DNA from 3 places in the Amycolatopsis sp. NPDC003865 genome. Region 3 is predicted to be linked to each of the others. Evidence: riboswitches for the same ligand, from Rfam matches in the RefSeq annotation. Region 3 holds a riboswitch; each other region holds the start of a gene.

Evidence for each region. A riboswitch is a leader RNA that binds a small molecule or an ion and turns the genes downstream of it on or off. The one in region 3 is predicted to bind thiamine pyrophosphate.
Region 1: another riboswitch for thiamine pyrophosphate. It lies ahead of thiO (glycine oxidase ThiO); the one in region 3 lies ahead of ACWEVP_RS30700 (thiamine ABC transporter substrate-binding protein).
Region 2: another riboswitch for thiamine pyrophosphate. It lies ahead of thiC (phosphomethylpyrimidine synthase ThiC); the one in region 3 lies ahead of ACWEVP_RS30700 (thiamine ABC transporter substrate-binding protein).

What each region holds. Positions count from the first base shown of each region.
Region 1 is NZ_JBSGJA010000046.1:4,796-9,065, forward strand. Features, by position in the region: gene thiG (thiazole synthase) at 32-790, opposite strand; gene thiS (sulfur carrier protein ThiS) at 792-992, opposite strand; gene thiO (glycine oxidase ThiO) at 992-2,065, opposite strand; TPP riboswitch at 2,059-2,164, opposite strand; gene thiE (thiamine phosphate synthase) at 2,196-2,861, shown strand; gene ACWEVP_RS49790 (hypothetical protein) at 2,866-3,609, opposite strand; gene ACWEVP_RS49795 (threonine ammonia-lyase) at 3,757-4,270, shown strand, end outside.
Region 2 is NZ_JBSGJA010000015.1:598-4,867, reverse strand. Features, by position in the region: gene ACWEVP_RS30985 (glycoside hydrolase family 15 protein) at 1-1,077, opposite strand, end outside; gene ACWEVP_RS30980 (S1C family serine protease) at 1,281-2,192, shown strand; TPP riboswitch at 2,230-2,351, shown strand; gene thiC (phosphomethylpyrimidine synthase ThiC) at 2,345-3,979, shown strand; gene thiD (bifunctional hydroxymethylpyrimidine kinase/phosphomethylpyrimidine kinase) at 3,976-4,270, shown strand, end outside.
Region 3 is NZ_JBSGJA010000014.1:198,841-203,110, forward strand. Features, by position in the region: gene ACWEVP_RS30695 (ABC transporter permease) at 1-996, opposite strand, end outside; gene ACWEVP_RS30700 (thiamine ABC transporter substrate-binding protein) at 1,104-2,156, opposite strand; TPP riboswitch at 2,178-2,285, opposite strand; gene ACWEVP_RS30705 (4a-hydroxytetrahydrobiopterin dehydratase) at 2,318-2,602, shown strand; gene ACWEVP_RS30710 (hypothetical protein) at 2,679-2,807, shown strand; gene ACWEVP_RS30715 (hypothetical protein) at 3,020-3,487, opposite strand; gene ACWEVP_RS30720 (ArsR family transcriptional regulator) at 3,487-4,077, opposite strand; gene ychF (redox-regulated ATPase YchF) at 4,127-4,270, opposite strand, start outside.

The DNA of each region.
Region 1 (4,270 bases), on a different contig from region 3:
CTGTGCGCGTTCGGCGTGAAGCCTCCCCGGTTCACCGGGGTGGACTCGACGCCTTCGCCCAGAAGCGCTGCGGCACCCGGCCCGCCCCGCGGGCCAGGTGACCGGCGACGACGGCCGAGCGCATGGCGGCGGCCATCCGCTCCGGATCCGCCGCCCGGGTGACGGCGGTGGACAGCAGGACGGCGTCGCAACCGAGCTCCATCGCCAGCGTCGCGTCCGACGCCGTGCCGATTCCGGCGTCCAGGATCACCGGCACGCCCGCCCGCGAAACGATCAGCTCGATGTTGTGCGGATTCCGGATGCCGAGACCGGTGCCGATCGGCGCGCCCAGCGGCATCACCGCGGCGCAGCCCGCCTCCTCCAGCCGCAGCGCGAGCACCGGGTCGTCGTTCGTGTAGGCGAACACCGTGAACCCGTCGGCGGCCAGCCGTTCGGCGGCGTCGAGGGTCTCGACCGGGTCCGGCAGCAGCGTCCGGTCGTCGGCGTGCACCTCGAGCTTGACCAGATCGGTTTCCAGCGCCTCCCGGGCGAGCTGCGCGGTCAGCACGGCCTCGGCGGCCGTGCGGCAGCCCGCGGTGTTGGGCAGCAGCTCGATGCCGAGCCGCTTCAGCAGTTCGAGGACGCCGGAGCCGCCTTCGGCGTCGGCGCGGCGCATCGCGACGGTGGTCAGCTCGGTGCCGGACGCGACCAGCGCCCGTTCGAGCACGGCCAGGTTGGCCGCGCCGCCGGTGCCGATGATCAGCCGCGACGACAGCTTGGCGGTGCCGATGACCAGCGGTTCTGCGTCCATTTCAGCCTCCCTGGACCGCGGTGAGCACGTCGAGGACCGCCCCCTTGGGCACGGCGGTGGTCGGCCAGTCGCCCCGCCGGACGACGACGCCGTCGACCGCGACGGCGATGCCGGGCCGCTGCCCGCCCGACGCGTCGAGGACGTCGGCGACCGTGGCGCCGTCCGGGAACTCCGTCCACTTCCCGTTGAGCTTGATCTCCATCACACGTGCTCCTTCTGGTGCAGGCGGGCGGGTGAAGCCGCTTCGACGCCTTCGGGCGGCTTCTCACCCTCGAGCCAGGCGACCACGGCGTCCGCGGTCACGGGGGCCATCAGCAGGCCGTTGCGGTGGTGCCCGGTGGCGGCGAAGACACCGTCGTCCAGGACACCGATGTAGGGCAGGACGTCCCGGCTGCCGGCCCGCAGGCCCGCGGCGGTCTCGGCCAGCTCGTACTCCGTGATCGCGGGGAAGACGCGTTCGGCACCCTCGATCAGCTCGCGCACGCCGCGCGCGGTGACGGCCTGGTCGAAGCCCGCTTCGTACTGCGTCGCGCCGAGAACGAGCTCCTGGTCGCCGCGCGGGACGAGGTAGATCGGCTTGCCTTCGACGACGGCGCGGACGGTTCGCGTCGGCGGCGGCAGGCAGCCGCGGCGGGGCCTGAGCCGGAGGATCTCGCCCTTGAGCGGGCGGACGGCCCCGGCCAGCTGCGGGTGCAGCCGCCCGGTCCAGGCGCCGGCGGCGAGCACGACGGCTTCGGCGTCCGGGATCCGTTCCACGCGTTCGCGCACGAACCGCACGTCCCGCTCCCGCGCCGCCGCGTAGAGCGCTTGGAGGAGTTTCCGGTTGTCCACGGCCAGGTCGCCGGGCACGTGGAGTCCACTTCGGACAGATCCGACGCCGGGCTCGAGACGCTTGGCCTCCCGGCCGGTGAGCCGGTCCGCCGCGCGGCCGGTCCCGTGCAGGTGGCCGGCGAGGATGTCCAGGTAGCCGGCGTCGGCGCTGTCGAAGGCGACGACGAGCGTGCCGTGTTCGGCCAGGCCGGGGTCCAGGCCTTCGCGGGCCAGGTCGCTCGCGAAGCCGGGCCACCGCCTCAGCGATTCTTCGCCGAGGATGAGCACGTCTTCCTCGCCGGGCCAGGCTTCGGTGACCGGGGCGAGCATGCCGCCGGCCAGCCAGGAGGCGCCGCCGCGGACGGGTTCGGGGTCGTAGAGGGTGACCTCGTGGCCGTTCGCGGCCGCGCGCCACGCCGTGGCCAGGCCGATCACGCCGCCGCCCACCACTGCCAGGTTCGTCATGGGATCACGCTCCCTGCGCCGGCATGACCCGGATCAGGTTCCACGGTCGGAGCGGCAGCTCCCTCTCAGCCCGTCCCTCGGGCTCCCGTGCGGACGAGTCCACCCTAGCTCGCGAGGTACGGTCGCCGCTATGCCCGCCCTTTCCGGTGACAAGATCCGCGCCCGCCTCGACGCGGCGCGCCTGTACCTCTGCACGGACGCCCGAACTTCGCGCGGCGATTTGGCGTCCTTCGCCGACGCGGCGCTGGCCGGCGGCGTCGACATCATCCAGCTGCGCGACAAGACCGGGGGTGCGCCGCTGGAGGCCGCCCAGGAGATCGCGGCGCTGGAGGTGCTGGCCGAGGCCTGCGCGCGGCACGGAGCGTTGCTGTCGGTGAACGACCGGGCCGACGTCGCTTTGGCGGTGGGCGCGGACGTGCTGCACCTGGGCCAGGACGACATCCCGGTGCCGCTGGCCCGCCGCATCCTCGGGGACGAGGTCGTCATCGGCCGGTCGACGCACTCGCTCGACCAGGCCCTCGCGGCGGCCGCGGAGCCCGGCGTGGACTACTTCTGCACGGGCCCCTGCTGGCCGACGCCGACCAAGCCGGGCCGCTCCGCGCCCGGCCTGGACCTGGTGCGCGAGACCGCGGCCTGGACCCCGGACCGGCCGTGGTTCGCCATCGGCGGCATCGACGGCGACCGGCTCCCGGAGGTCCTCGACGCGGGAGCGTCCCGGATCGTGGTGGTCCGGGCGATCACCGAAGCCGAAGACCCCGAAGCTGCCGCTCGGGAGCTGCGCGCCCGCCTCCCCTGAGCGTTCACGGCGTCGGGGTGGTGACCGCGCCCTTGCTGGTGGGCGCGGTCGTCGTCGCCGGGGCCGAGGTCGACGGCTGCTGGGTCGTCGTGCTCGGCGTGGTCGTCGGCGTCTCCGACGAGGTCGTCGGGGCCGTGGACGTGTCCGACGGCGTCGTGGTCGTCTCCGTCGGGGACACCTGGGTGTCCGTCGAGGGCGCGGGCGTGGTCGACGGCGCCGGGTCCGTGCGGCCGCCGCCGTTGCCGAAGATCTTGCCGATGCTCGTGCCCGTGCCGCCGCCGATCTGGGTGCCCGTCGCCGACTCGAAGCCGACGATCGCCAGGATCGCCACCGCGAACGCCGCCACGCTCGTGCCGATGATCAACGGCCAGCGCAGTTTGCGCAGCCGCGAGGGCTCCTCCTCCGGCTTGGCCAGCTGGACCGTCGGCTGGTCGGTGATCGGCACCTCGGCCGCCGCCGGCAGGTCGGGTACCCCGCGCCGGCGGATCCCCGACGTCGCCAGCTGCCGCGCCTTGAGCGCCGCCTCGCGGGTGCGTTGCAGCGAGCGCAGGTACAGCTCGCTGCCGACCGTCGACACCACGCTCGCCACGCCGGCGCCGACCACCGTGCCGGCCACGCCGAGCGTCGATCCCAGCAGCGCCGCGGTCACCGCCGCGAGCGCCGCCGCCAGCACCTGCGCGATCCGCAGGCCGGACTTTTCTTCCTTCTTCGTGTCCAACTCGGAAGCCGCTGCGTTCTCCTTGCTCATGATCCCGATCCGCTAGAAAGTCTTCTCCCCGTTTCCAACGTGTAAGGCGCGCGAGGAACTCCCCACGTTGCCGGAGCGTGAGGAGCACCACTCCGACCGTCCACAATAGACACTCCACACCGGGCACTTTCTTGACATACTCGGCACATGGAACTGGTGACGATCTCTGACATCGAGGCCGCGGCGAAGCGCGTCCAGGATGTCGCCGTGCGCACGCCCCTGCTGCTCCAGACGTGGGATCCCCGCGGAACCCTGTGGCTCAAACCCGAAAACCTCCAACCGGTCGGCGCGTTCAAGGTGCGCGGCGCGTTCAACGCGATCGCCACCCTCGACGACGAACGGCGTACCCGCGGCGTCATCGCTTATTCCAGCGGCAACCACGCGCAAGCGGTCGCGTACGCCGCGCAGCGGTACGGCGTGCCCGCGTTGGTCGTCGTGCCGGACGTGACGCCACGGATCAAGGTCGAAGCCACCCGCTCCTACGGCGCCGAGGTGATCGAGGTGCCGATCGGCGAGCACGAGGGCAAAGCGCGCGAACTGGCCGCCGAACGCGGGCTGACCCTCATCCCGCCCTTCGACGACGCGGCCATCATCGCCGGGCAGGGCACGGCGGGGCTCGAGATCGCCGAAGACCTCCCCGAAGCCGAGGTCGTGCTGGTGC
Region 2 (4,270 bases), on a different contig from region 3:
CGCGATCTGGTAGAGGTCACGCGGCCAGACCAGGTGGTAGGTGCCCGACGGCGACCACTCCGGGTCGTTGTTCCCGAACCGCCACGGCATGCTCGGCGACGCGATGAAGGCGCCCGGGTGGTGCTTGTCCTCGCTCGCGGCGAGCGTCAGCATCGACGCCTTGTAGAGGTCGCGCTCGGCGTCGGTCTTCAGCGACGACGGCGGCTTGCCCACCCCACGCAGGTACTCCTTCCACCCGCGGTCGTAGGCGCGCGTGATGTCGCGGACGCCGCGTCGCTGCGACGCCTGCGCGCTGCCGAGCGCGTCGGACGCCTTCGCGCCCATGCCGAGCGCGAGGGTGACGTGCCGGTTCCGCAGGCCGTCGGCGGTCGTCTGCCCGGTCAGCACGACGTTGCCCTTGGCGGCGGTGTCGTAGGAGGTCAGCTTGAAGGTCTTCGTGAGCTGGGTGTTCCCGTCGGACGCGCCCGCGTAGCCGACGCTCGTCTTCGTGAAGGCGGGCTTCGCGGTGAGCGCGGCGGCGTTGGTCGCGTCCTGCGCGGTGACGGCGTCGCCCTTCCGCGCGGCGGAGTCGTCGGAGCCGTCGTTGGTGAGGTCCGGGTCGGCGACCGCGTAGAGCTGGTAGGGCCGCCCGGTGAGCGACTGGAAGTCGACGTCCACCAGCACCGTCGTGGCGGCCGGGTCGGTGACGTACGTCTTGCGCAGCCGCCAGCGGTGCTGGTCGTCGGTGATGGTCTGCTCGTAGGTCAGGCTGTCGTCGTCGGTCCGCCGGACCTGCTGGGACTTCGCGGTGTAGTCGGCGACGGCGAAGCTCCGGCCGTCCGTGACGACGAAGTTCGTCGACCGGACGCTCGGTGTCGACAGGTCCGGGTAGTAGACCTCGGACAGCTGGCCACCTTGGAGGGTGAACCAGACGTTGCTGGACCGGTCGTGAGCCGTGCCGAAACCGGTCTTGTTCGCGGGCAGCCAGCTGGGATGGGCGCCCGGGGCGCCGGGAGCCTCGCCCTGGGCCACCGCGATCCCCGGGATCAGGCCGGTGACCAGCAGCCCGGCGAGGGCGCCGAACATGAGTTTGCGCATATCAACCCCACAGAAGATCGCTTCTGCACCGTTACAGAAGCGACTTGGGAGTCTGCCGCCGAATCTTCACCGGCGCATGGTCCGAACCGGTGAACCACTGACCGTCACTGGTCCGGTGAACCGGTTCACGGACAGCGAACTCCCGGTCTCGGTTTTCGGGCGCACACTTGTAGTACCTGCAACGGTGTAATCGAGGTGCCCTCATGGAAGACGCGATGGACGCCTACTCGCGCGCGGTCAGCACGGTCGCGAAGACCGTCACCCCGCACGTCGCCGGGGTGCAGCTCGCGCGCGGCAGCGGCTCGGCCGTCGTCTTCGCCGACGACGGCCACCTGCTCACCAACGCCCACGTCGTCGCCGACCACCGGCGCGGGGTCGCCACCTTCGCCGACGGCAGCGAAGTGCCCTTCGACGTCGTCGGCGCCGATCCGCTCTCCGACCTCGCCGTGCTGCGGGCGCGCGGCGAGACGCCGTCGGCCGCGGTGCTCGGCGACGCCGACCGGCTCGTCGTCGGGCAGCTCGTCGTGGCCATCGGGAGCCCGCTCGGCTTCTCCGGCACCGTCACCGCCGGCGTCGTCAGCGCGCTCGGCCGGGCGCTGCCGGTGCGCCACGGCCGCGCGGGACGGGTGATCGAAGACGTCATCCAGACCGACGCCGCCCTCAACCCCGGCAACTCCGGCGGCGCGCTCGCCGACTCCGCCGGGCGGGTCGTCGGCGTCAACACCGCCGTCGCCGGCCTCGGGCTCGGGCTCGCCGTCCCGATCAACGCCACCACGCGGCGGATCATCGACACGCTCGTCGTCGAGGGCCGGGTGCGGCGCGCGTACCTCGGCGTCGTCGGCGTGCCCGCGCCACTGCCGGACGACGTCGCCGAGCGCACCGGGCAGAGCGCCGGGCTGCGGGTGCGCGAAGTCGTCACCGGCGGCCCCGCCGACCGCGCGGGCCTCAAGGCGGGCGACCTCGTGCTGACCGTCGGCCGCACCCGGGTCTCGGACGCCCAGGGCATCCAGCGGCAGCTGTTCGCGGAGGTGATCGGCACCGCACTGCCGATCACCGTGCTGCGCAACGGAGCCATGGTCGACGTCTACGCCACTCCGGCCGAGTTGGTCGGCTGACTTGAGTATCGCGCTCCGGCGTGGCATGGTCGGGTTACAACACCAACGCGGGAGCTCGCGCCATGGCGGGCTGAGAGGGTGACTTGCGTTTCGCAGGCGTCACCGACCGCATGAACCTGACCGGGTAATGCCGGCGTAGGGAGTGAAAGTCGTTGACGACGCTTGAGAACAAGGACGTCTCCGTAACGACCGGGCCGATCACCGGCTCGCGCAAGGTGTACCACCAGACCGAATCCGGGCTCCGCGTTCCCGCGCGCCGGATCGATCTGTCGAACGGCGAGCACTTCGACGTCTACGACACTTCGGGCCCGTACACCGATCCCGAAGCTTCGATCGACGTCCACAGTGGACTGCACCGGCTGCGCGCCGGCTGGGCCGACGGCCGCGAGCACAACACCCAGCTGGGCTGGGCCAAACAGGGCGTCATCACCCGCGAAATGGAGTACATCGCCGCGCGCGAACGGGTTTCGCCCGAGTTCGTGCGCGACGAGGTGGCCCGCGGGCGTGCGGTGATCCCGGTCAACCGCAAGCACCCCGAGTCCGAGCCGATGATCATCGGCAAGAACTTCCTCGTGAAGATCAACGCCAACATGGGCAACTCGGCCGTCTGGTCGTCGGTCGAGGAAGAGGTCGACAAGATGGTCTGGGCGACCCGCTGGGGCGCCGACACGATCATGGACCTCTCCACCGGCAAGCGGATCCACGAGACGCGCGAGTGGATCATCCGCAACTCGCCGGTCCCGGTCGGCACCGTGCCGATCTACCAGGCACTGGAAAAGGTCGACGGCGAACCGGAAAAGCTGTCGTGGGAGATCTACCGCGACACGATCATCGAGCAGTGCGAGCAGGGCGTCGACTACGTCACCGTGCACGCCGGCGTGCTGCTGCGCTACATCCCGCTGACCGCGCGGCGCGTCACGGGCATCGTCAGCCGCGGCGGGTCGATCATGGCCGCGTGGTGCCTCGCGCACCACCAGGAGTCCTTTTTGTACACCCACTTCGAGGAACTCTGCGAGATCCTCCGCCAGTACGACGTCACGTTCTCCCTCGGCGACGGCCTGCGCCCCGGCTCGATCGCCGACGCCAACGACCGCGCGCAGTTCGCCGAGCTGGAAACCCTGGGCGAGCTGACGCACATCGCGCGCTCGCACGACGTCCAGGTGATGATCGAGGGCCCCGGCCACGTGCCGATGCACAAGATCAAGGAGAACGTCGAGCTCGAGGAAAAGCTCTGCGGCGAGGCGCCGTTCTACACCCTCGGTCCACTCGCGACGGACATCGCACCGGCGTACGACCACATCACGTCGGCCATCGGCGCGGCGCAGATCGGCTGGTACGGCACGGCGATGCTGTGTTACGTGACGCCGAAGGAGCACCTCGGCCTGCCGAACCGCGACGACGTCAAGACGGGCGTGATCACGTACAAGATCGCCGCGCACGCCGCCGACCTGGCCAAGGGGCACAAGTACGCGCAGGAATGGGACGACGAGCTGTCCAAGGCGCGTTTCGAGTTCCGCTGGAACGACCAGTTCAACCTCTCGCTGGACCCGGACACCGCCCGTTCGTTCCACGACGAGACGCTGCCCGCCGAACCGGCCAAGACCGCGCACTTCTGCTCGATGTGCGGGCCGAAGTTCTGCTCGATGCGGATCACGCAGGACGTCCGCAAGTACGCGGAAGAGCACGGACTGTCCACTGTGGAGGCAATCGAGGCCGGGATGGCGTCGAAGTCGGCGGAGTTCACCGAGTCCGGCAGCCAGGTGTACCTGCCGGTCGTGCAGCCGTGACACCGCCCACCGCCCTCACCATCGCCGGATCGGACTCCGGTGGTGGTGCGGGCATCCAGGCGGACCTGCGGACGTTCTTCGCCCACGGCGTGCACGGGCTGGTGGCGCTGACCGCGGTCACCGTGCAGAACTCGTTGGGCGTGCAGGGTTTCACGGAGATCCCGGTGGACGTCGTCACCGCGCAGATCAAGGCGGTGGCGTCGGACATGGGCGTCAACGCGGCGAAGACGGGCATGCTCGCGACGGCCGAGATCATCCGCGCGGTCGCGAAGACGCTCGACGAGACCGGGT
Region 3 (4,270 bases):
CAGCACGACGGACGCGAGCACGCCGACGACCATCGCGAGCAGCGTCGCGTCGATCGCCACCTTCAGCGAGTTCACCGCGGCGTCCCAGCCGGACACCTGGAGTGCGCCCTTCTCGCCGGTCCCGCTCAGCGCGCGGTACCCGGCCAGGCTCCAGCCGTCCTCAGTGGACACCGATTCGGCGAGCAGCGCGACGATCGGCGTCACGAGCAACGCCAGGACGACCCCCGCGGCGCCGGCGACCCACCATTCGCCGCCCCGCGGCCGCCGTGGCCCGCCGGCCCCGATCCGCGCGCCGTCCCTGCGCCGGCGCGCCAGGCCGCCGAGCACCAGCGCGGCGACCACGGCCGCGAACTGGATCAGGGAAAGCGCCGCCGCGCCCGAAAGATCCAGGAGGTCCACCGTCCGCAGGTAGATCTCGGTTTCCAGGGTCCGGTAGCGCGCCCCGCCCAGGATCAGGACGACGCCGAAACTGGTGGCGCAGAACAGGAACACGACGGCCGCGGCGGACGCGATCGCCGGCGCCAGCGCGGGCAGCGTCACCGAGCGGAACGCGCGCCACGGCGACGCGCCGAGCGCGCGGGCGGCGTCGGTCGTCCGGGAGTCGAGCCGCGCCCACAGCCCGGCGACGGTCCGCGCGACGACGGCGACGTTGAAGAACGCGTTGGCCAGCACGATCGGCAGCACGCCGCCGTCCGGCCAGAGCGCCCGGAACGCCAGGCCGACGACGACGGTCGGCAGCACGAACGGCACCAGCACGAGCGTCCGCGCGAGGCCGACACCGGGCAGCCGCACCCGCGCGAGCAGGAACGCCACCGGCAGCCCGGCGACCACCGCGACCACGGTCGACGCGGCCGCGCTGGCGACGGTGAACCCGGCCAGCTGCCAGGTCCGCGCGTCGCCGAGGACGACGTCGAGCCCGCCCGCGGCGAACCCCCGGCCGATGATCGCCAGCACCGGCCAGGCGAAGAAGACGACCAGGAAGCCGATCGGGGCCAGGCCGAGCAGGGCCAGGCCGAAGCCGCGGGTTGTACTCGGCGGGGTTACGGCTTTCTTTTGGGGGCTCCGGGTGGCGAAGCCCCCGGCCCGAGGCGGAGCCTCGGATGTCACTGCTGCACGAGCGTGCGCCATTCGCCGATCCACTTCTCGCGCCCGGCCTGCACCTGGTCCGCCGTGAGCGACTGCGGCTTCTGCGGCAGCGGCGCGACCTGCGCCCAGCCCGCCGGCAGGTCGACACCCTGGCGCGCCGGGTACACGTACATGTTCGCCGCGACCGTCGCCTGGAACTGCTGCGACAGCAGGAAGTCGACGACCTTGCGCGCGCTCTCGGTCTGCTTGCCGTTCGCCAGCACGCCGGCGTACTCCACCTGCCGGTAGCAGGTGTCGAGCAGTGCCTTGGTGCGCGGCTTGCCGTCGTCGCCGACCTCGGCGGCGGGCGAAGACGCGTACGAGACGACGATCGGGCGCGGTCCCTTGCCGGACGAGCCGGAGAAGTCCTTGGTGTAGGCCTCTTCCCAGCCGCTGACGACCTTGAGCCCGTTGGCCTTCAGCTTCGTCCAGTAGTCCTTCCAGCCGGCTTCGCCGTACTTCGCGATGGTGCCGAGGAGGAACGCCAGCCCGGGCGAGGCCGTCGCCGGGTCCTCGGCGACCAGCAGGTCCTTGTACTTCGGGTCGGCGAGGTCGTCGTAGGACTCCGGCGCCGGGATGCCCTTGCTCGTGAAGTAGTTCGTGTCGACGTTGACGCAGACGTCGCCGACGTCGACCGCGGAGAGCCGGTGCTCGGGGTCGACGGCGTAGCGCTGCGGCCCGCGGTCGGCCTCCGGGCTGGTGTAGGGCTCGAAGACGCCCTCCTGCAGGGCGCGGGAGGCGAAGGTCGAGTCGACGCCGTACGCGACGTCGCCGATCGGGTTGGCCTTGGTCAGCACGAGCTTGTTGGTCAGCGAACCGGCGTCGCCCTGCTTGAGCACGGAGATCTTGATGCCCGACTGCTTCTGGAAGGCGTCGAGCACCTCCTGCGGTGCCAGGAAGGAGTCGTGCGTCACGAGGGTGACGGTGGGCGTCTGCTGCGTGCCACCGTCACCGTCGGACAGCGAGCACCCCGCGGCGACGACGCTGACGGCGACGACGGCCGTCGCGGCGCGAACAGCCCTGTGTTTCATCTACCCTCCTGCACTTCGCCGGACGAGGAGGGGAAGCCCTCCCTTCGCCGGCATGATCCGGTCAGGTGCGAACGGTCGCGGGGTGACCCGCCTCTCAGCCCGGCTGACCGGACTCCCGTGGCAACCGTGCAGCGTAGTCCAGGACGTACGACCATGGAGGCATGACGGAAATCTTGAGCGACGCCGAGGCCGACGAACGGCTGGGCGCCGGCTGGACGCGGTCCGGCGCGGTGATCTCGCGCGAGGCCGAGCTGGCGAGCTTCCCGCAGGCGATCGAGGTGGTGGACCGCGTCGCGGTGCTGGCCGAAGCGGCCGACCACCACCCGGACATCGACATCCGCTGGCGCACGCTGACGTTCCGGCTCTCGACCCATTCGGCGGGCGGCCTGACGGCGAAGGACTTCGACCTGGCGGCGCAGATCGACTCGGTGCTCGGCTCGGTGTGATCTCGGTTACTCAGAGTGCACTTTCTCGCGGGTTCGACGTCTCTCGGTAAACGGCTTCTGCTAACGGAGGGATGGCATGACCCAGGCGATCGTGGTCGGTACGGCGGCATTCGCGGCGATGGTGGCAGCGGCGGGCGGCGTGCTCTGGTTCACCGCGCGGGGACGTCGTCACCCGGATGCCGGTGAATTCGATCACAGCCGCTAACGAAGGACATGATCAGCGCGCTGAGCAGGGCGGAAGCATCGATTTCGGCCCTAGGAAACGCCATGAACAGCACCGCCGCTCTCACCCCCGCCCAGCGCGCCTGGATCAACGCCCTCGCCCCCGCGGTGGTGCTGATCGCGATCGCCCTGATGGGCCTGCTCGGCTGAGCCGGCCGCCGGCCTGGCTTCCGGGCCGGGCCGGCTCCCCGCCGCTCAGTAACGCGGCATGTTCGGAATGGCTTTTTCGGCCACCTCGATGAGCGCGAGCACCTTCGGCACGTCGGCCGCGACGTCCTCGGCGGTCATCGACGGAGCCTCGGAAGACCGGTAGGCGACTTCGTTGCGCCGGGCCCGCATCCGGTTGAAGGGCCGCAAGACCGGCCCCAGCGGCGGATCCAGCTGGGCGAGGACCGCCTCGTAGACGGTCACGTGCCCACCCCGGCTCGTCACCCGCAGGCCCTGGTTCTGCAGGACGGCCGCCAGTGCCCGGCGAGCGCTGTCGTAGGCCAGCGTGTAGGCGCCTTCCGGATCCGTGTCCTGCAGCTGCCGCGCCGAAGCTAGGTGGGTGCGGGCCCGGACCAGTTCGGCCTCGGCGGCCTCCCGCGACGCGGGAACGTGCTCGATGGCACCGCGCGCGATGAAGGCGTCGATCCGCTCCCGCCCTTGGTTCCACTGGGGCATCAGGACTCCTGGTCGAGGTTCAGCCGGGCCAGCGGACGGTCGCGAACGCTGGTGAGGAACGGATCCGCCGTGTCCGCGGTCGCCCACGCCTCGGGCGAAATCCGGTGCACGTTGACCTCGCGGCCCAGCCGCCGCGACACGCGCTCGGCCCGGTCGAAGAGCTCGTCCGGATCGGGCGAACCGACGACGAGGACGTCGACGTCACCGGGCGGCGGCCCTGGTTCGCCGCTGTAGCGCGCGGCCCAGGACCCGTAGATGTAGGCCTCGCGCACGCCCGCCAGCCCGGCCAGGGCTTCGGCGAGCAGGGACATCGGCCCGAACGTGACCGCGATGACGTCGCTCAGCGGGCGGTAGAGCGGGGTGTCGGTGCGGGCTTTGACGAGCCGGCTCCGGCCCACCCGCCGGTCTTCCAGGATGCCGCCACCGACGAGCCGCTCGGCTTCGCGCAGCACGGTCGTCGCCGAGACGCCGAACGACTCGGCGAGCTCGGTGATGCTGTACTCGCGCTCCGGGTGCAGCAGGACCAGCGCGAGCAGCTCGCCCTGCAGGCGCGAACGCAGCAGGGGCAGCAAGCTCGGCGAAGCTTTCATTGGACGCAGCATATCCTGCGTCCAATGAAAGTAACAACCAGTAGCCGACTCAGACGTTGAAGCGAAACTCGACCACGTCGCCGTCGGCCATGACGTAGTCCTTGCCCTCCATGCGGACCTTGCCCGCCGCCCGGGCCGCGGCCATCGTGCCCGCCTCCATCAGGTCGTCGTAGGAGACGATCTCCGCCTTGAT